One region of the Paenibacillus sp. GM2FR genome, then DNA from elsewhere that is predicted to be linked to it. Evidence: riboswitches for the same ligand, from Rfam matches in the RefSeq annotation. Region 1 holds a riboswitch; each other region holds the start of a gene.
What was found. Region 1 has a riboswitch for cyclic di-AMP ahead of PAEVO_RS20665 (TrkH family potassium uptake protein). Riboswitches for the same ligand answer to the same signal wherever they lie in the genome.

Region 1 (4,689 bases):
AATCGGTGAGAAATTAGCAACGGAAATTCTTAAGGTACTTCGTGAGGAGGAGTCGTGACATACGGCTTCTCTTTTTTTGTTGGATTGAAACGGTAAATCGCATACGCAATCATCGCCGGAAGTACCATGTAGAAAGCACCGATCAGCAAGTTGCTGGTGTCCTTGAGCAGGATCAGGCTAATGCCCATCAAGATGCTGTTAAAGATGACATGGGAGAACATGGCCGCCAAATACCCGTATTTCAAAAAGATGTAGCTGAACAGCAAGCCGATGATAACCAGTTCAATGGGCCGGGAAATTACAGGGTATATCGGATAGAGCGTATGCCCAAGCGCCCAGACGAGCGAGGTAATCAAACTGGCCACAAACGTATTGCGGACGATCTTTTTCACCATTTTGATACCGAACAGTCGATAGACGGCCTCCTCGGATATGCCGGCCAGCCAAGCCATCAGTGGAAACAGCCAAGGATAGAGCATGTTATAAGGCGACTGTGTGGCATCCGTGGTGGACCATGTATTTAAGGTTAGGCCCAGAACGACAAAGATAATGGATTGGACCCCGAGCAGGATGAAAGCCCACATATACCCCAGCTTCATGCTGTCCAGTACATACTGTCCGTATCCGGGTTCTTTGGCTCGAGGCCATGGATTGAGTCCGTCTTCTTTTTGCCATAGCCCGTTGCCCCCGACAAGGGAGAAATAGAGCAGCGCGGAGAAGATAAGCGAATAGACCGCATAAAAAATCATCATTCCGATTATACCGGTTTGCGACATCCCCTCGGATTGGAAAACGGGAATCAGATTATACGTATTCAGCATCTGAATGATAAACAGCAGCGCCGATAGGAACAGGCCGCGCTTAAACGACGTATAGGCTCTGGTCTTCACGCTGTATACAATCGCAAGAATGCCAAGGATGAGGGTGAACAGGCCATACCCTGCAAGCGTCAGCAGCGTTGCATCCTGTGTCTGCTTGTTGACATAGGCGGAATGGGCGGCCGGGACTGAAAAGGATGGCTCATAGGAGCGTAATTTCCCCTGTTCGAAGGTGAAACGGTGCTCCAATCTGGAATCGCCAATCTTGGATTCCGGGTCCACATACCGGAGCCGGGGTTCCCCTTCCCGCGTAACCAGCTCCAGTTGCGACGGATCATAGCCCGCTCGCTGGAGCCAAGGCTCTGCGAGAGCTTGCTTCTCGGCAAATGACATGCCGTCCTCGACGACAAGCAGCATCTGCCTTTGTACATCGCCCTTGTTCAGCTCAATCCGTTCATAGCTGGAGCGGGCGAAATCGTACGAGAAGCCGACGATGCCTGAATTTTGCATGTGCACGTCCACATTGAGGGCATCGCCTCCCGGTTCGCTGAAGCGAACGCGGTATACGTCATAGGGATATTTGGCTTCATAGGTTTTGTTGTATTCCGAAAGTTTCTTTTCCTTCGCCAGATATCCGTAAAGTTCCGATTTGGATTGATATGTAACCAATGCGTCATCCGTTTTTGCAGCCGTAAACTGCAAAAACTCCTGAGCAAAGCTTGAAGCCGCTTGCCGAGCCTGCTCCTTGGATATGATATTCGGAGTTGCCATCTCGGTCGAATCCGGATTCGTCGACGGAAACACCTGAAATAATAGGAACAGAATCAGGCCGACTGCGGCAGGCGCGATGAGCTGTTTCAGATTGGGCTTCAGCTTCAAGGCCTCTCTTGCACGATTCATGAAATTCCTCCTCTAAGAAAGTTGATACTCCCACTGGTATTCGATATGCCTGATTAAGAACGCATAGAGTCAATATAACATAGTTATGAAAGTCATTAGCAGCTTATCCCAATATCCGGAATAATGAAATAAATCGATGAAAATGAATGAAAAGTTTCGAAAACGTTAGAGAACCCTATGCTTGTATTCTTGAATATGCCCAATTCGCGTTCTTTTAAAGATTTTTTGGGTGAAAAACGGCATTGGGTTACGTACCGGATTGCGTTATAATCACATCATGCTTTAAGGAACCGAATATTCCAGCCGAATTTCGTACTGAAAATGGGGGAACCATGTAATTGGGGTGAATTTCATTATTCCTAGAATAATGAATAGGGCGACCTGTGGAAATGCCCGAATCCGTCAGCTAACCTCGTAGGCTGCAGCACAGGAACCAGACCGTAAGGGCACTGCGTTTTCCAGTGTCTTTTTTTCTTGATTTTTTTAAGAAGGTGACCGATTGAACTCTAAATTTAACTGGCTCAGGCTGTCTCCGCCGCAGATTCTCGTGCTTGGGTTTGCAGCTATTATCTTCATCGGGACGGCGCTGCTAATGCTGCCGATTTCCACAAGTACGGGTGAACCGCTTGAGTTTATCGATGCCTTGTTCACTTCGACATCGGCAACTTGCGTAACGGGGCTGGTTGTGGTGGATACAGGAACGACATTCAGTTCCTTCGGAGAAGTCGTGATCATGCTGCTGATCCAGATCGGCGGGCTCGGCTTCATGACGATGGCCACTTTATTTGCCTTGGCTCTCAAAAGGCGCATATCGCTCAAGGATCGTCTCATTTTGCAGGAAGCGATGAATCAGTCCTCGATGGAAGGAATCGTAAGGCTGATTCGCAGAGTGCTGTTGTACTCCCTCATCATCGAGGCCTGCGGCGCTGTCATTCTATCGATTCGTTGGGCGTTCGATATGCCGCTTGGCCAGGCGATTTATTACGGTGTCTTTCATGCGGTCACGATGTTTAACAACGCCGGTTTCGATTTGTTTGGTGATTTTCGGAGTTTGACCGGGTATGTCTACGATCCTGTAGTCAACGTTGTCGTGATGTTTTTGATTGTCTCAGGCGGCATTGGATTTATCGTCCTATCCGATCTGATTGATTTCCGGAAACAGATGAGACTTTCCTTGCACTCCAAAGTGGTGCTCACCATGACGGCTACCTTGCTGCTGGTTGGATTTATCGTCATTCTTATATTCGAATTCACCAATCCGAGGACGCTCGGCTCCCTGAATTGGGGCGGAAAATTCTTCGGCGCGTTATTCCAATCCGTAACGCCGCGTACAGCCGGCGCGAATACTATAGATATTACGGGGCTTAGACAGGCCACGCAATTTTTTATCGTGATTCTGATGTTTATCGGAGCATCCCCAGGGTCAACCGGGGGCGGTATCAAAACCACAACCTTCACCATTATGGTGGGGGCGGTCATCGCCATGATGCGCGGGCGTGAAGACATCGTCATGTTCCGGTATCGCCTGGCCCAGGAGCGGGTGCTGAAGGCACTGACCATTGCATTACTGGCCCTGCTGCTCGTTCTAGCCGTATCGATGATTCTGTCAACGACAGAGGAAGGGGACTTCCTGGAGATCCTCTTCGAAACGACGTCCGCCTTCGGTACGGTGGGTCTCTCCATGGGCTTAACGCCTGATCTGACGGTGTTTGGGAAGGTATTGATCAGCATTACGATGTTTGCAGGGCGATTGGGGCCTTTGACGCTTGCTTATGCACTGGGGCCGAAAAAGGGTAAAGAATTATATCGTCATCCGGAAGGCAAAATGATTATTGGATAAGGAGTACAGGAGAGACATGAAACCAAAGCAATTTGCAATCATCGGTTTGGGACGATTTGGCGCCAGCCTGGCGCTTGAGCTGATGGAACAGGGATATGAGGTGCTCGGCATCGACCGCAATGAAGAGGTCGTCGAGGATATGAGCGAGCTGCTGACGCACACGGTGGTGGCGGATGCTACGGATGAAGAGGTGCTTAAATCGCTTGGTATCCGTAACTTCGACTGCGGGATTGTTGCGATCGGAAACGATATTCAGATGAGTATCTTATCTGCCATCTTGTTGAAAGAGCTTGGTGTTGCCATGGTCGTTGCCAAGGCAATTTCGGTGCTGCACGGCCGGGCACTGGAGAAGCTGGGCGTGGACCGGGTGATCTTTCCGGAACGGGATATGGGGATTCGGGTAGCCCATCAGCTTGTCACGCCCAACCTGCTCGACTATATCGAATTATCCAAGGACTATCTGATTGTGGAGATGACGGTCACGGACTGCATGGACGGAAAAACGCTTAGTGAGCTCAATACGAGGGTTCGCTACGGTGTCAGCGTGGTGGCCCTGAATAAACAATCCGGCATTATCGTAGCCCCGACAGCCATGGATGTGGTGAACTCCGGCGACATTATGGTGGTTATCGGGTCCAATGATAATGTGGATCGCTTTGAGTCTGAGGTCGTGAATATGCTGGAAAAATGAATATAGAAGAAAAACCTGACGACCTTATATCCGTCAGGTTTTCTTCATTTTATCCTCTTCGAGCTTACGGAACAGGATTTCCGTTTCGTCAATCCAGCGGCTGGCCGCCTTGCTCAGCTCCGAGGCCTGGCCGTAGATCAGCGAAGTCGTTCGCCGGGTTTCAATGAGTGCCGGAATATGAATGTCAACAAGCCCGTTATCGGACAACAGCTGCGGCCTCAGATAGGATTTGGGCAGCAGCGCGGCCGCCTTGCAGGTCGGGATGAGCCTGACGATTGCTTCGAAGGAGTCGATCTCCATCCGGATATCCGGCATAATGCCCCAGCGGTGGAACAGGTCATCCGTCAGCTTGCGGTACCAGGTTCCGGTCGAGAAAATGATCATCGGCAAGCCTTGAAGCTGCTCGATGCCAACATCCTCGATTTCCGCCAGCGGATGTG
Region 2 (4,689 bases), on a different contig from region 1:
CGTGGTGGCCAACATGTTCCTCATTCCGGCAGCGATATTTGAGGGATATTACAGCTGGGGTGATTATCTGGTAAACTTCATTCCGGTTTGGCTGGGCAATTTTGTCGGAGGTGCGCTGTTTGTGGGAGCTGCCTACGGGTCCGTGTATTTGAAGAAGGATGATAAAGCTGAGGTCATCCCTCGCGGCGAACAAGATAAGGCGCTGCCGTCTGCGCCGGCTACCGGTACTGCTCAACAGGTTCACTCCGCGCAGAATGTTTCGTAATACCGAAGCCTGGTAAGCCAAGGTGGAGGAAAAAAGCTGAGATCGTCACGCACCCTTAAGGATAGGGATCGGATGATCGCAGCTTTTTTAACGTTGTTGGCGAGTGGATTCCTTGTATAAGTCGCAGAAGGAATAAACCCGCTATTTTTTTAAATGGTAAGGTACCGTGGTGATAATCACATCTCTCCGATAGAGTAAATGTGCGCGAATGAGCAAGCTGGACTGATTGTGCAGGAAGTTATGCCAGCCCTTCTTGGGGATGAACTGCGGGATGACAACGGTAACCTGGTAGTCGGATTCGCTAGCCTTCCGCTGCACGGTATCGATGAATTTGGTCAGCGGCTGAATGATGCTCCGATAAGGCGAATGCAGGGTCACCAGCCGGATGTCCGGCTGCCATTTCTTCCATTTTTCCTGGAAGGCCGCCTCGTCCTCCCGTTCGAACGGCACGTACACCGCGATAATTTGGCCTGCTCCCAGCGATTTGGCATAATTCAGCGAGTTCTCCACCACATGGGTGATTCCCGCCACAGGCAGAATAATAACATTTCCCTCAATCGGCTTAACAGGCTCACAGGTCGTAATTCGCAGCTGGTCTGCTACGGCCTCGTAATGTTTATGGATTCGGGTGAAGATCCAAATGATCAGCGGCAGGAAAATCAAGACGGTCCACACTTGGGCGAATTTCGTGAAAAAGAAAATCATCGTCACGATAAAGCTGATGCATGCGCCGGTGGTATTTATGATCAGTTTGACAATCCATCCTTCGGGCTTTTCCCGAATCCACTTCACCATCATCCCCGTTTGGGAGAGGGTAAAAGGGATAAACACGCCGACGGCATACAGCGGAATCAGATGCTCGGTTTTGCCTTCGAAAGCGAGCAGCAACAGAATCGAGAGAAAACCCAGTATGATGATTCCGTTTGAATATCCCAGACGGTCTCCCCGGACGGTGAACATTCGGGGAATGAATTTATCCTTCGCCAGATTTACGGCAAGCAGCGGGAAAGCGGAATATCCCGTGTTGGCGGCCAGAATCAGAATGAGGGCCGTTGTTCCTTGGATGAAGTAATACAGAAAGTTTCGTCCGAAGGTATGCTCGGCAATCTGGGAAACGACAGTGACTTGCTCGCTGGGGCTAACCCCATAGTAATAGGCCAGGAATACGATGCCCGAAAATAACAGGGCCAGCAAGGATCCCATCGCCACCAAGGTTTTGGCCGCATTATTCGGAGCAGGATCTTTGAAATTCGGGATGGCGTTGGAAATGGCCTCAACGCCGGTCAGGGCAGAGCTGCCCGAGGCGAATGCCCGCAGGAGCAGGAATAAGCTTAGCCCGGCGACAGGCGTGCCGATCGGCGTATGCAGATCCGGAGATGCATGGCCTGTAGCAATGTTGAATACTCCGACGCCAATCAGGATAAACAACGCGAGTACAAACAAGTAAACCGGATAGGCCAATATGGAGGCCGACTCCGTAACCCCTCTTAAATTGAGTACGGTCAAACACAGAACGAACACGATGGAGATGGGCAGATTATAGGCGTGCAATTCCGGAAAAGCCGACGTGATCGCGTCCGTCCCCGCCGATACGCTGACCGCAACCGTCAGGATATAGTCGACCAGCAGGGAGCCGCCGGCAACCAGTCCCGGATACATGCCTAAATTTCGTTTGGAAACCACGTAGGCTCCGCCGCCATGCGGATATGAGAAAATAATCTGTCTGTACGATAGGATAAGTGCCAGCAATAAGACCAGGACCCCGACGGCAATCGGTATGGAATACCAATAGGCAGCTGCGCCAACGGTCATCAAGACGATCAGAATTTGTTCAGGTCCATAAGCCACGGACGACAAGGCGTCGGATGAAAGGATGGCCAGCGCTTTGGTTTTGTTCAGCTTTTGCTCGCCCAATTCCGTTGATTTAAGCGGTCTTCCAATGAGGAATCGCTTGATTGAAGATAACATGGTTTTTCACCGCCGATTAAGATTACGTTCATGATGGAAGCTGACTGAATGGACTTCAATCGGTGTGTTTCATAGGCTGGACATACGAACGGTCACCATTCCTATGCTGGATTTTGGCAAACAAAAAACACAGGTTAGAACCCTGTGTTTGATCACAAGTTCACAACCCTCCCAATCAACGCTGACGAGGTTAGCTGTCGGATTCGGGCGGTGAGAGTCGCCCTACCTGATAATAGTCGCGGCGTACGTTCGCGCTGCATCAGGATTCACCCCATAGTATGGTTGACAGATCCTATAGGTATCCATCCATACGTGTGGTTCCCCCGCTTTCCAAATTGGAAATTAAGCGAATATCATGTGAATATGAAGAATGATATCGAAGCTGAATAGTATATTACGCCTGCTCAAATCTTTTGTAAAACACCCTCCAACGAAAAATTAAGCAGAATTATTTATAAAAAATGACAGATAAGCGCTTACATAATTATGTGGCTTTGACAGGCTTTGTTTTTTGCAGGTTTGCTACAGAAATCATGACTTTCTATGATATGTAAGTTGCAGGTAGCTCGAATGTGATGCGATAGAACGCCAATTCAAACAAATTCGCCATGCCGGTCTCGGGGGAGGAGACATTGGCATGGCGAATTTTTTGGGAGTGGTCCATGATTCGGCAAGGAAGAGAAAGGGTCTGGGTTCCTCTTCGTTGCTCTTGATAGGAATATACCCGGAGTGAAGTAGAGTGAATCACCCGCTGCAGAAAAAAATGTAAGACTTTACTGGAGCCCTGATTTTCTTTTAAGATAAGGGGATATGATTCAGCGTGTACAAGGGGGAATGAACGAAATGACTCAAGCGATGATACATCAGGAAAATGGCGTGTTTCCGGCGGTATGTCCGTTGGATTGTCCCGATACTTGCGGCCTGCTGCTGCATAAAGAGAACGGAAAAATCGTGAAGGTTACCGGCAATCCGGATCATCCGATTACGCAGGGAGCCATCTGTAATAAAGTCCGCAATATGGCACATCGGGTGTATCATCCGGAGCGCGTGCTTTATCCGCTGCGGAGGGTAGGGCCCAAGGGCGAGGGGGCTTTCGAGCGAATCAGCTGGGATGAAGCGATTCAAGAGATTACCGGGCGCTACAAGAAGCTGATCGAGGAGCATGGCTCTGAGAGCATCCTGCCTTACAGCTTCTACGGCAACATGGGGATATTGAGCGTGGACGGCATGGATCGGAGATTCTTCAACAGGCTGGGCGCCAGCCGCCTGAAGCAGTCGATCTGCAATTCCGCAGGCAATGAGGGTTGGAAATCCGTCATGGGGTTTAATGGAGGAACCGTCCCGGAGGATACCGTTCATGCCGATGTCATCATCGTCTGGGGCGGCAACATCGTCAGCACCAATATGCACCAGGTCGTGCTGGCGGAGAAAGCGCGCAAGGCCGGTGCCAAGGTCGTTGTGATCGATGTTCATAAGAACCAAACGGGGCAATGGGCGGATTGGTTCATTCCGCTGTTTCCGGGCACGGATGCGGCACTTGCCGTCGGTCTCATGCACATCATGTTCCGTGACGGGATGGTGAACGAGGAGTTCCTCCGGCAGTATACGCACGGGCATGAAGCCTTGCGTGAGCATGTCAAAGACTATACGCCGGAGCATGTATCCTCCATTACCGGCATCCCAGCAGGGGATATCGAGAAGCTGGCCGAACTGTACGGTCGGGCGGATACTTCCTATATTCATATCGGTAACGGTCTTCAGCATCACGACAATGGCGGCTTGACGGTGCGCAGCATCGCTGCGCTTCCCGCGTTGACCGGACAATGGCTGAAGCGGGGCGGAGGGGCTGCCAAGTCGAATGGCGGCTACAACAGCATGGATAGCGATGCATTGGAGCGTCCGGATCTCCGGCCGAATCCGAATGCCCGGACCATTAACATGAACCGGATCGGCGAGGCGCTTGCCATGACCGAACAGCCGATTAAGTCGGTTTTTGTCTATTGCAGCAATCCGCTGGTGGTCGCTCCTGACACCGGGCGGGTACGCGAAGGGTTTGCAAGGGAGGATCTGTTTACCGTCGTACATGATCTGTTCATGACGGATACAGCCAAGTATGCGGATATCGTGCTTCCGGCAACCTCCTCATTTGAGAATACGGATCTGTTCGCTTCTTACTGGCATCAGTACATCCAGCTGCAGGAGCCGGTCATTCCGGCGCTCGGGGAGAGCAAGAGCAACGTGGAGCTGTTCTCCTTGCTGGGCCGGGCCATGGGTTTCACCGACACTGCCTTCCGCGAGACGGAAGAGGAGATGATGGCAAGAGCGCTCGACTTCCCGGACAACCCTTATCTGAACGGCGTCACGCTGGACAAGCTAAAGGAACACCGCCATGTGAAGCTTGACATGACACCGCTTGAAGCATATCTGGATCGTTTGCCGACGCCATCGGGCCGGAT
Region 3 (4,689 bases), on a different contig from region 1:
CATTCTCCGCACCAGGCGTACCGGGGGTCCGCATCAAGCTGTATCTCGATCCGGCCCATAAAGACTTAAAGGAGCGTTACTTTGATGCCGCCAAGTCGGCACTCGCTTCGTTTGGAAAATGGTACGGAACCTATCCGTATTCCACGTTGTCCATCGTCGTTCCGCCGGAATCGGGCAACGGGGCAGGCGGCATGGAATACCCGACGCTGGTCACGGCCTTCGGTGCCAAAAACGATTCGCCGGGATATGAGCTGGAGCGGACCGTCATTCATGAGATCGCCCATCAATATTTTTACGGAATGATCGCAAGTAATGAATTTGAGGAAGCGTGGCTGGACGAGGCCTTTGCAACCTATGCTGAAGAACGAGTGATGGAAAAAGAATACGGTATTACCTCCAATACGGCAGCTCAGGGAGCATCCATTACTTCCCCTGCACCGCTGAAGATGGAATCCTGGAAATACAGCTCCCACGAAAACTACGCACTGAATGTTTACACGAGGGGCAAGCTGGTGCTGCAAGGCATCGAACGGCAGGTCGGTCCGCAGATGATGGAGAAGATTCTTCATACGTATGCCCAGAAATACCGGTTCAAGCATCCGACCACGTCCGACTTCCAGAAAGTTGTAGAGCAAGTAAGCAAAACGTCCTGGCAGCCGTATTTTGACCAATATGTATATGGAAGCCAGATGGCGGATGTCGCCATCGACGTGATCAAAACCAAAAATAAAGGCACGGCGGAACATCCTCGTTATGAGTCTACGGTCAAGATTACGAGCAAGGACGGGGATATAACCAATGTGCCGATCGTGTTCGCCTTTGAGGATGGCAAAACGGTGGAGCGGACCTGGAGCGGCAAGGACGGCAAAGTTACTTACACCCTGGAGTACAGCACTCCGCTCGCCTGGGCCATGGTTGATCCCAAATACTCCATCGTCCTGGAGAACAAACACATCAATAACTATATGAAGGCAGGAATGGATCCGAAGGTGGTTACACGCTGGAATCTCAGTATTACCAAGCTTGTGGAGACGCTGTTCGGCAGCCTGTCATGGTGAGGGGGGAGCACATGAAAAGTTACGCAGGCCAAGGGTGGACCAGTGTTAAAGACCAGCTATACGTCTCGATTCTGCTCTTCTTATACCGTTTGCTGTGGGGATACTGCCTGTACCGACTCGTAAAATCGGCAGTCGTTCCCCTTCTGATGCGATATCCGGATTCTGCCCCTAACGAGCTCAGCCGTCTGTTATTCTTCTATGAGGGCGAGATGAGCCTAACCCTGAGCAGCACGGTCCACACCTACGGATGGCTTCTGGCCGGTTTGCTCCTGATCCGGATGGTTCTCACCCCGCTCATTCGGGCCGGCATCTTCTACAACCTTCACCAGGAAGCCAAGGGCGAGCGTGGTTTATTCTTCTTCACTGGCATGCGCAAACTGTGGAAACCTGTAACGCTATTCTATCTGATTGAGCTTATTCTCACCTTTGTGCCCGGTTACTGGCTTCTGCCCAAAATTCTTCCGATTCTGCTAAATGGGATTCAGGAGCCTGTTCTGCTCCTTCATGCACTGCCGTATGCCGTTGGCTGGTTCTTGTACGCCTATCTAATCCGCCTGTTATTGCTCTATATGCAGTTCGGGCGCACGGGAGACTTTGGTATGATCAGCTCTCTCCATGCGCTCTTCCGCCGCTTGGGCACGGCAGTGCTGTTATCCATCACCATCGGCGGATCCGCCTGTGTCATTCTGTTGCTCCTGAGCTCGGCTTCGCTCTTCTGGGCCGGGTTGATCGGCTTAATTATTCAGCAGGCCTCTTATTTTCTGAATGGACTTTTCCAAATTTGGGTAATTTCCGCTCAATATCATTTGTGGAGAGATTCCTCCTCATCGCATCCTTAATCGTTACAATTCGTTACCCTGAAATGATGAAACATGCTCGCGAATAAGCTGTAATCCGAAGTGACACGTTTCTATCCGGGTCTTGATTTTACAAAGAATAAGAGTTCATTTATCCTCTATATTACAAATTTCTGAGCGCCAAATTACAAAAAAACCTGTTTCCCCAAGATGGGGACAGGTTTTTTTGTTTAAAAATGATCTTTCCTCGTTTGCCAAATTGTTAATACTCTGCTAAAATAACGAATATGTTAGTAACAACTTTGTCATCTTTACTGTAACTTTTTGTTGGAACGATGTAAATTCGTTATCTATGTTGGAACGTCAGACGTCAATGAATGGGTTCATCAACATTTTAAGGAGCCGAATTCCCATAACGATATGGGAAGCGGGGGATCCGTTTTGGGTGAATTGATCTCGCAAGAGAGGGATCATAGGGGACCTTCAACCGAACCCTTAAGCTAACCTCGCAGGCAATGGAAGGAGCTTTTGTTTTGAAAAAGAAGTTAACGGCTGTTTCTCTAGGCCTCGCACTCGCACTCACATTAGGGACCGGAAGCGCTTTCGCCGATTCCAAATTAAATACTGCAATCAAACCAGCCATTGGTGTCTCTTATAAAACAGGCGGAACCACAACGAATGGTTTTGACTGCTCCGGATTCACCAGCTATGTTTACAAGAAGCTTGGCCTTAGCCTGCCGCGTACATCTGCAGCTCAATACAAAGTAGGTACGGCAGTATCCAAGAGCAACCTGAAAGCTGGCGATCTCGTGTTCTTCAACACATCCGGTAGAGGTGTATCTCATGTGGGTATATATGTTGGGAGCGGCAAATTCGCTCATTCCTCATCTTCGCGTGGTGTCATTATCAGTCCGCTAAGCCAGAGCTATTATGCCAACCGATATGTAGGCGCTAAGAGAATTATGAGTCAAAATACGTACAAATCTGTAGCTGTGAACTACAATTAATGTTGGAACTTTATTGATTTACTCTTACAAGAAAGCCCTGGGCTTATGAGATTGTGCCGATCTCATCCAGCGGCTTTTTTCTTTTGTTTATTCTGTCTATACCTTTATAACGTTCAGGACAACGGAAAAGTTCCCGCTTTTCGAAAAAAAATGAAATTTATTCTACAAGTTCACTTCACTTCGCCATGTCTTCACATCTTCTACCCTTTATATACCCTTCTCTCCCTTCATTAAACACCCATTTTGGAAAAATATTGATTTTATCCGATGCTTCGACGGCTAATGCTATTGAAAAATAGCGAAATTCACCAAGAAATAATTGCCAATCTCGCTTGCTGTCTGATAGAATGGACGCAGTAACAACTTTGTCATTAATGTAAGTGCTTTAATCATAGATTGCTATGCCGAATTCCCGGCCGAACGGGAAGCGGGGGAACCAACCCACGGGTGAATTGATCTTGCCGTCAAGAGATCATAGGGAACCTTCAACCGAACCCTCAAGCTAACCTCGCAGGCAACGAAAAGGAGCTTTCCATGCTGAAGAAAACATTATCGACAGCAGCCCTGAGTATCACGCTGTTGTTCACTTTGGGCGTTGGCAGCGTGTTTGCGGATCGTGCGCTGGATCACGAAATCGATAAGGTGCTAGGTACAAAATACAGCTACGGCGGCACGACCACGAGCGGATTTGACTGTTCCGGCTTCACCATGTATGTATATGCTAAACTCGGTCTGAAGCTACCGCATCAATCCGGCTCTCAATTCGACATGGGGACAAGTGTATCCCGTAAGGAGCTGCGCGCTGGCGATTTAGTGTTTTTCAACACATCGGGCCAGGGCATCTCCCACGTCGGCATTTATGTCGGCGATGACAAATTTGCCCATGCCTCCTCCAACCGCGGCGTGGTAATTAACCGCCTTTCAGAGGAGTACTATGATCAGCGATACGTGGGTGCGAAGCGTATTATGAGCAATGATAAGTATGAAGAGTCAACCGGTGAAACATCCTAAGTTATAGAGGCTAATCATCCTATACATACTGCTTGCCCGTTAAAGGAGCCCTTACCTCTCTTTGACGGGCTTTTTGATGTGACTTGAATATTCGTAAAATGGTTATTATTCATGCATACGATAGGAGGATTTCGCAAATGGATGCAACACCGATTTCATTTCACACTGTAATCATGCGTGAAGAGCACGCGGAAGAAATATGCGCCTGGACCTATCCTCCTCCCTATAATATCTATGGCTTTCTTCCCTGGGAGCAGATGAAAGGGCTTGAGGTGGAGTTTGGCGATCCGGACATTCGCCAGAGGCAGTACATCTCGATTCTGGATGAATGGGAGGCCCTTTGGGGGTTTGCCCAACTGTTTCCGATGCATGAGGTTACACGAATCGGACTTGGCATGCGGCCTGATTGGTGCGGGCGTGGAATGGGTAAACGGTTTATGCAGACGATTGTCCGGGAAGCCAGGCGGAGGCGCCCTGCCGACGAAATTGACCTGGAGGTGTTGACCTGGAATGAGCGTGCGATTCGCGCTTATCAAAGGGCGGGCTTTCACATCACCGATACGTACGAGCGGCTTACGCCAACGGGTAACGCCCTTTTCCATTGTATGGTGTATGAGCCCCCGGCAAATGAGGAATAGTAATCTTTGTCTATATGAAAAAGCACAATTTTGTGTACTTTTTATGAAGCCACGCCGTATAGTTGCTTTTTTTGTCACAACTGGCTATGCTGTCTATGGATGTTGGTTTATAATGGAGACAAGTGCAAAAGTGCAGTATACATAGAAGGGACGATATGACGATGCAAAAATGGATCAT
Region 4 (4,689 bases), on a different contig from region 1:
TCACCCCTACCCTATGGTATGGGCCACTGTGACTATTGGTTCTTACGAAACATCAATTTATCGCGTTGAGACCTTCACGGGTCTTATGGGCTCTCTAATGGCTGTATTAACGTATATCCGCATTGTACAATATGTTGCTAAGCCGGGCATACTCTTCAATACTCAGGGTCTCACCGCGCCGTGAGGGCTCGATGCCCGCTTCCTGGAGCAATTGTTCCAGCCGTTCACGACCTTCTCCTGGAAAAAACCGGCTCTTCAGATTGTTGGCAATCGTCTTCCTCCGCTGTGCGAAAGAAGCCTGGACCACCTCGAAGAAGAACCCTTCGTCTTCTACGCTGACAGGAGGCTGTTCCCGGACCGCCAGGCGGATAACCGCCGAAGCGACATTCGGCTGCGGGATAAACACCGTGTGCGGCACAATACAGACCAGCTTAGGTTCACTGTAATATTGAACGGCAATACTAAGGCTGCCGTAATCCTTGCTTCCCGGTGCCGCTGCCATCCGCTCTGCCACTTCTTTCTGAATCATCACCACGATATTCTCCAGCGGCAGCTTTTCCTCCAGCAGCTTCATGAGAATCGGCGTCGTTACATAATACGGCAGATTGGCAACCACACTTACCTTCGATACGTCCGCGAAATCCTGACGGAACAGCTCATGAAGATCCACCTTCAGTACATCCCCATGATGCACCTTCACATTCTCATAGGGCTCCAGGACCTCCCTCAGGATGGGAATCAGGCGCTGATCAATTTCGACCGCGGTGACGGTTCCTGCCGTCTGTGCCAGCTTCTCGGTTAATGCACCGATACCAGGACCGATCTCAAGAGCTCCCTTATCTTCATCCAGTCCTGCAGCTTCCACAATTTTATACAGAATATTCTGATCAATGAGAAAGTTTTGACCCAGACTCTTCTTGAAGGAGAATCCATGCCGTGAGATGATCTCCTTCGTCCGTCTTGGTGTTGATATATCCTCGATCCGATTCATTGGCTTACGCCCCCTTCTTCCAGTTGTGCAAGTGCGGCCAGAAATTCTTCACGCGATATTTGAAACATGGCCAATCGTTTATGGAATTGCTTGCTGTTGCAATATCCGATCCCCAGCAGATTCCCCATCGCCATACGTCTTGCCGCCGCCTCCGGGTGAGCTGATAATCCAGCCTCCAGCATGTCCTCCAAGCTGATCAGGCTCTCTCCACCCTCAAAGGAGGTATGAACCCGCTCGAGCGCACGCCGTATCGCCTCTGGCGAGGCATTCTCCACGCCGATATCCCCTTTGCGGGTAGCATCTGCTTCCGGAATAAAGGCATGCTTGCAGCCAGGCACCCCCTGATCCACGATTTTGCGGATCCGCTCCCCTGCATGATCAGGATCCGTCAATATAATAACGCCTCTGCGCTCCTGGGCAAGCGCTATGCGTTTCAGGATTTGCTTGTTGATCGCTGAACCGCCCGTTTCGATCGTATCGGCGTCTACGGCCCGTTTAATGGCAACGGTATCGTCTCTGCCTTCCACAACAATCACTTCTTTAATCATGCGTTCGTTCTCTTCCTTCCCAAGCAAAGCAGGCCTGTACAACTTTAAGGTTCAACCAACTTAGCCTTAAATACTCCGTTCTTAACAAAACAAAAGAAGAGGAAATATTCCCTCTTCTTGATCATCATATATTATAAGCTAAATAGTATAGCATTAGAATGGCAATGTAAATTGGAATTCATGCGTCTAGTTCAATTCAGGTTTAACCGGACCGATCACGTAAACGGTGCGGCCGCTCTTCCGGCCGAAATTCATGGCCGATTTCAACGAATCGTAATAAACATCGATTTTGTTGCCTTTGATGGCACCGCCCGTATCTTCAGCACGCCGGAAGCCAATGCCTTCGATATAGACCCACCATCCGATTGGGATGATGTTAGGGTCAACGGCGATGGTGCGCCCTTCAGTAACGCGTGTGCCGGATGCAGTGCGCGTACCGATTCCTTGCTGCTCGGCGGAATACGCCGTCATCGACACGTTGTTCAATACCTTCTTGTATTTAAAATCAACGCCTGCGCGGGAGACTACATTGTTCTCCACAGCCTTGGCGGTCGTTACTTTTTTCGTGCCCGACAATTTAGCCGGTGTAGCTTTTACATCGGTGGCTGCCGCCTGAACGATAACAGGTTTCTCCACTTTTTTCGTGCCTATGGCAATGATTTTATCCTTCGTTCTGCGCTCAATCTCTTGGGAGACCTTCGTCTTGGAAACCAGCTTGCCATTGTGGTAGACCTTCTCGTAATGGTTCACCATGAGACCAGGCTCGCCCCGCTGAATGACGCGGTTATCGCCCTTTTCAAGCGATGGGTCGGCTGTCTTGATCACGCGGAATTCGCGGTCTTCCGTCTCCTTGACTTTTTGTTTCGTGACGCGAACGACATGGATATTCATATTGCTGGTCAGCTTCGTGTCTTGCGACGGTTGTACTATATCTTCACCCTGGATCGTAACGCCAGCCTCTTTGAGTACATGATCAACCGTATCCTGGGATGTAAATATGGTTTTGGTTGTGCTGCCTACCGTAACTTTGACTGGAATTGCCCGTTCAATGATAATTCGGTCTCCGTCCTGGATCGCGCCGTTCAGAGGCATCGAAATCTGATCCTGGGGACTCAACGTGATCGCTTGCTCATCCAGCAATTCCTGCAGCAACGATCCACGTGTTTCCACCGTAGTGACCCGGCCGTCGACGACAAGCTGAACCTCCTTGCCTGCCTGATCATGTACAACCAACGATATGAGAAGTGATACCGTAACGGCACCCATGGCGCCGAGCAACATCAGTTGACGCAAATTGTCATGCTTCCATCTCAATGCGTAAGACATGCTGGATGATTGTGATTCATGGGTTTCTTCAGGTTGAAAAATGCCCACTATTCCATCCTCCTTCATAGTCCCGCCGTCTAGGTAAACGCATGAATGCATTTGACGTGACTATAGCAATTTTTCTCACAGGGCATCCTGCTATCTATCTACACCCTGCGTCAATTCCCGTCTTCCGTCCATCTGCCATCACCTCCTGTTTACCAAGAGTATGATGATCCCTTCTCCATTATTCAAAAATAAAAGAAAGCCATTGAAAGAGTACTAGAGGCTCTAACGTGGCTTCCTGATGAATGAAATCATGGAAATGGTATGCACGAGATTTCCCCTCTTATTTCGCTTACGGAGTTAGCTGTCGGGTTCGGACGTAAGAGAGACGCCCTATATCCGGATACCCGCTCATGGCGAGATCCTTCAAATTCACCCCAAAGACCCGAAAAAGAAATCAAATACAGCTTCGTGCATTCAGACCAGTATGCACTGCAGTATCGGTTCCCCCGTTCTCCAGAATTTCGGAGATTAAGCGAGACGGTTCATGAAATATTCGGCTGCGATCTGCACATCACAGCTTCTTATCACTGAAAAGATGATATCCTGTTTACATGCAGGTTGTAAAGCAACATTCAACCACATTTTCTCATGTAAAAGGTTAAAATATTGTAATATCAACGCCTTTTCTGATTAAAAAACTTTAATTAATCGCGATTGCTCTCTTTTTCATCGCTTTTGCTCTCGTTTTCGTTAAATGCCAAATCGTTCCAGCGCATTTTTGGTGGTAATTTGGGCCAATTCCTCATAGGACAACCCTCGAATTTCGGCTGCGGCCTCCGCCACCAATTTTACATATGCGGTCTCATTTCGTTTTCCGCGGAAGGGATGGGGGGTCAGGTAAGGCGCGTCCGTTTCGATCAATAATCGATCAAGCGGAACCTGTGCCAAAACCTCTTTGGGCTGCTTCGCATTCTTGAACGTAATCGGCCCGCCAAATGAGATATGGAATCCCATATCCAAGCACATTTTGGCCGTTTCCCAGCTTCCGGAGAAGGAATGCATGACACCGCCGACTTCGGAGGCTTTTTCCTCCCGCAAAATGTTAACGATATCTTCATGCGCATCCCGATTATGAATGACAATGGGCATGTTCAACTCCCGGGCAAGTCCGATCTGACGTCGAAGCACACGGTGCTGGACTTCTTTCGGGGATGTATCCCAATAATAATCCAAACCGATCTCACCGATTGCCACCACTTTCTCATGACTGCATAAAGCAGCGATCCAATCGAGATCCTGATCCTCCATGGTAATCGCATCTACAGGATGCCAGCCCACCGCCGCGTAAATAAAATCATAAGTCTCTGCCAGCTTCATCGTGGTCGGGATCGTCTCCCGGTTAAATCCGATATTGATCATCCTGGTGACGCCGGCTTCAAGCGCCCGCTGGATAGCCGCTTCCCGGTCTTCGTCGAATTGGGGAGCGTCCATATGAGTGTGCGTGTCGAACAGCATTATATTCACACTCTCCTTCCTGTCGTTTCTGTGTCGTATATCTTCCATTAGTTGGGTAAATTACAAATGCACCAAGCGTTGTTTATTCCCACTAGGTTAATGTTGTTGTTTGAAAACACCGGCTATCTTCTCCGGCATTTGAGCCAACAGCGGACCCACCTTCTCCTCCGGATAATAAAGATGGTACCGTCCTTTATGAATGCCGCTGATCGAGCGTACAATATCGGATACCTCCGAGATTTCCTTCAGCTCATCATGCCGATCCAGAAGCAGAATCTGTTTTTCGTTAAGCGGCATATCGGAATGAACTTTATCATAAGG

Region 2: another riboswitch for cyclic di-AMP. It lies ahead of PAEVO_RS29250 (APC family permease); the one in region 1 lies ahead of PAEVO_RS20665 (TrkH family potassium uptake protein).
Region 3: another riboswitch for cyclic di-AMP. It lies ahead of PAEVO_RS32950 (C40 family peptidase); the one in region 1 lies ahead of PAEVO_RS20665 (TrkH family potassium uptake protein).
Region 4: another riboswitch for cyclic di-AMP. It lies ahead of PAEVO_RS33305 (3D domain-containing protein); the one in region 1 lies ahead of PAEVO_RS20665 (TrkH family potassium uptake protein).

The regions. Positions count from the first base shown of each region.
Region 1 covers NZ_MKZM01000008.1:4,533,973-4,538,661, reverse strand. The annotation lists gene uvrC (excinuclease ABC subunit UvrC) at 1-58, shown strand, start outside; gene PAEVO_RS20670 (CPBP family intramembrane glutamic endopeptidase) at 30-1,718, opposite strand; cyclic di-AMP (ydaO/yuaA leader) riboswitch at 2,010-2,154, shown strand; gene PAEVO_RS20665 (TrkH family potassium uptake protein) at 2,218-3,558, shown strand; gene PAEVO_RS20660 (potassium channel family protein) at 3,575-4,249, shown strand; gene PAEVO_RS20655 (LysR family transcriptional regulator) at 4,283-4,689, opposite strand, start outside.
Region 2 covers NZ_MKZM01000011.1:196,772-201,460, reverse strand. The annotation lists gene PAEVO_RS29255 (formate/nitrite transporter family protein) at 1-265, shown strand, start outside; gene PAEVO_RS29250 (APC family permease) at 407-2,233, opposite strand; cyclic di-AMP (ydaO/yuaA leader) riboswitch at 2,397-2,592, opposite strand; gene PAEVO_RS29245 (molybdopterin-containing oxidoreductase family protein) at 3,077-4,689, shown strand, end outside.
Region 3 covers NZ_MKZM01000014.1:52,086-56,774, forward strand. The annotation lists gene PAEVO_RS32940 (M1 family metallopeptidase) at 1-1,058, shown strand, start outside; gene PAEVO_RS32945 (hypothetical protein) at 1,070-1,897, shown strand; cyclic di-AMP (ydaO/yuaA leader) riboswitch at 2,246-2,385, shown strand; gene PAEVO_RS32950 (C40 family peptidase) at 2,389-2,862, shown strand; cyclic di-AMP (ydaO/yuaA leader) riboswitch at 3,255-3,394, shown strand; gene PAEVO_RS32955 (C40 family peptidase) at 3,400-3,873, shown strand; gene PAEVO_RS32960 (GNAT family N-acetyltransferase) at 4,011-4,511, shown strand; gene PAEVO_RS32965 (c-type cytochrome) at 4,673-4,689, shown strand, end outside.
Region 4 covers NZ_MKZM01000015.1:47,375-52,063, forward strand. The annotation lists gene rsmA (16S rRNA (adenine(1518)-N(6)/adenine(1519)-N(6))-dimethyltransferase RsmA) at 107-991, opposite strand; gene rnmV (ribonuclease M5) at 988-1,539, opposite strand; gene PAEVO_RS33305 (3D domain-containing protein) at 1,726-2,913, opposite strand; cyclic di-AMP (ydaO/yuaA leader) riboswitch at 3,184-3,398, opposite strand; gene PAEVO_RS33310 (TatD family hydrolase) at 3,604-4,371, opposite strand; gene PAEVO_RS33315 (HD domain-containing protein) at 4,465-4,689, opposite strand, start outside.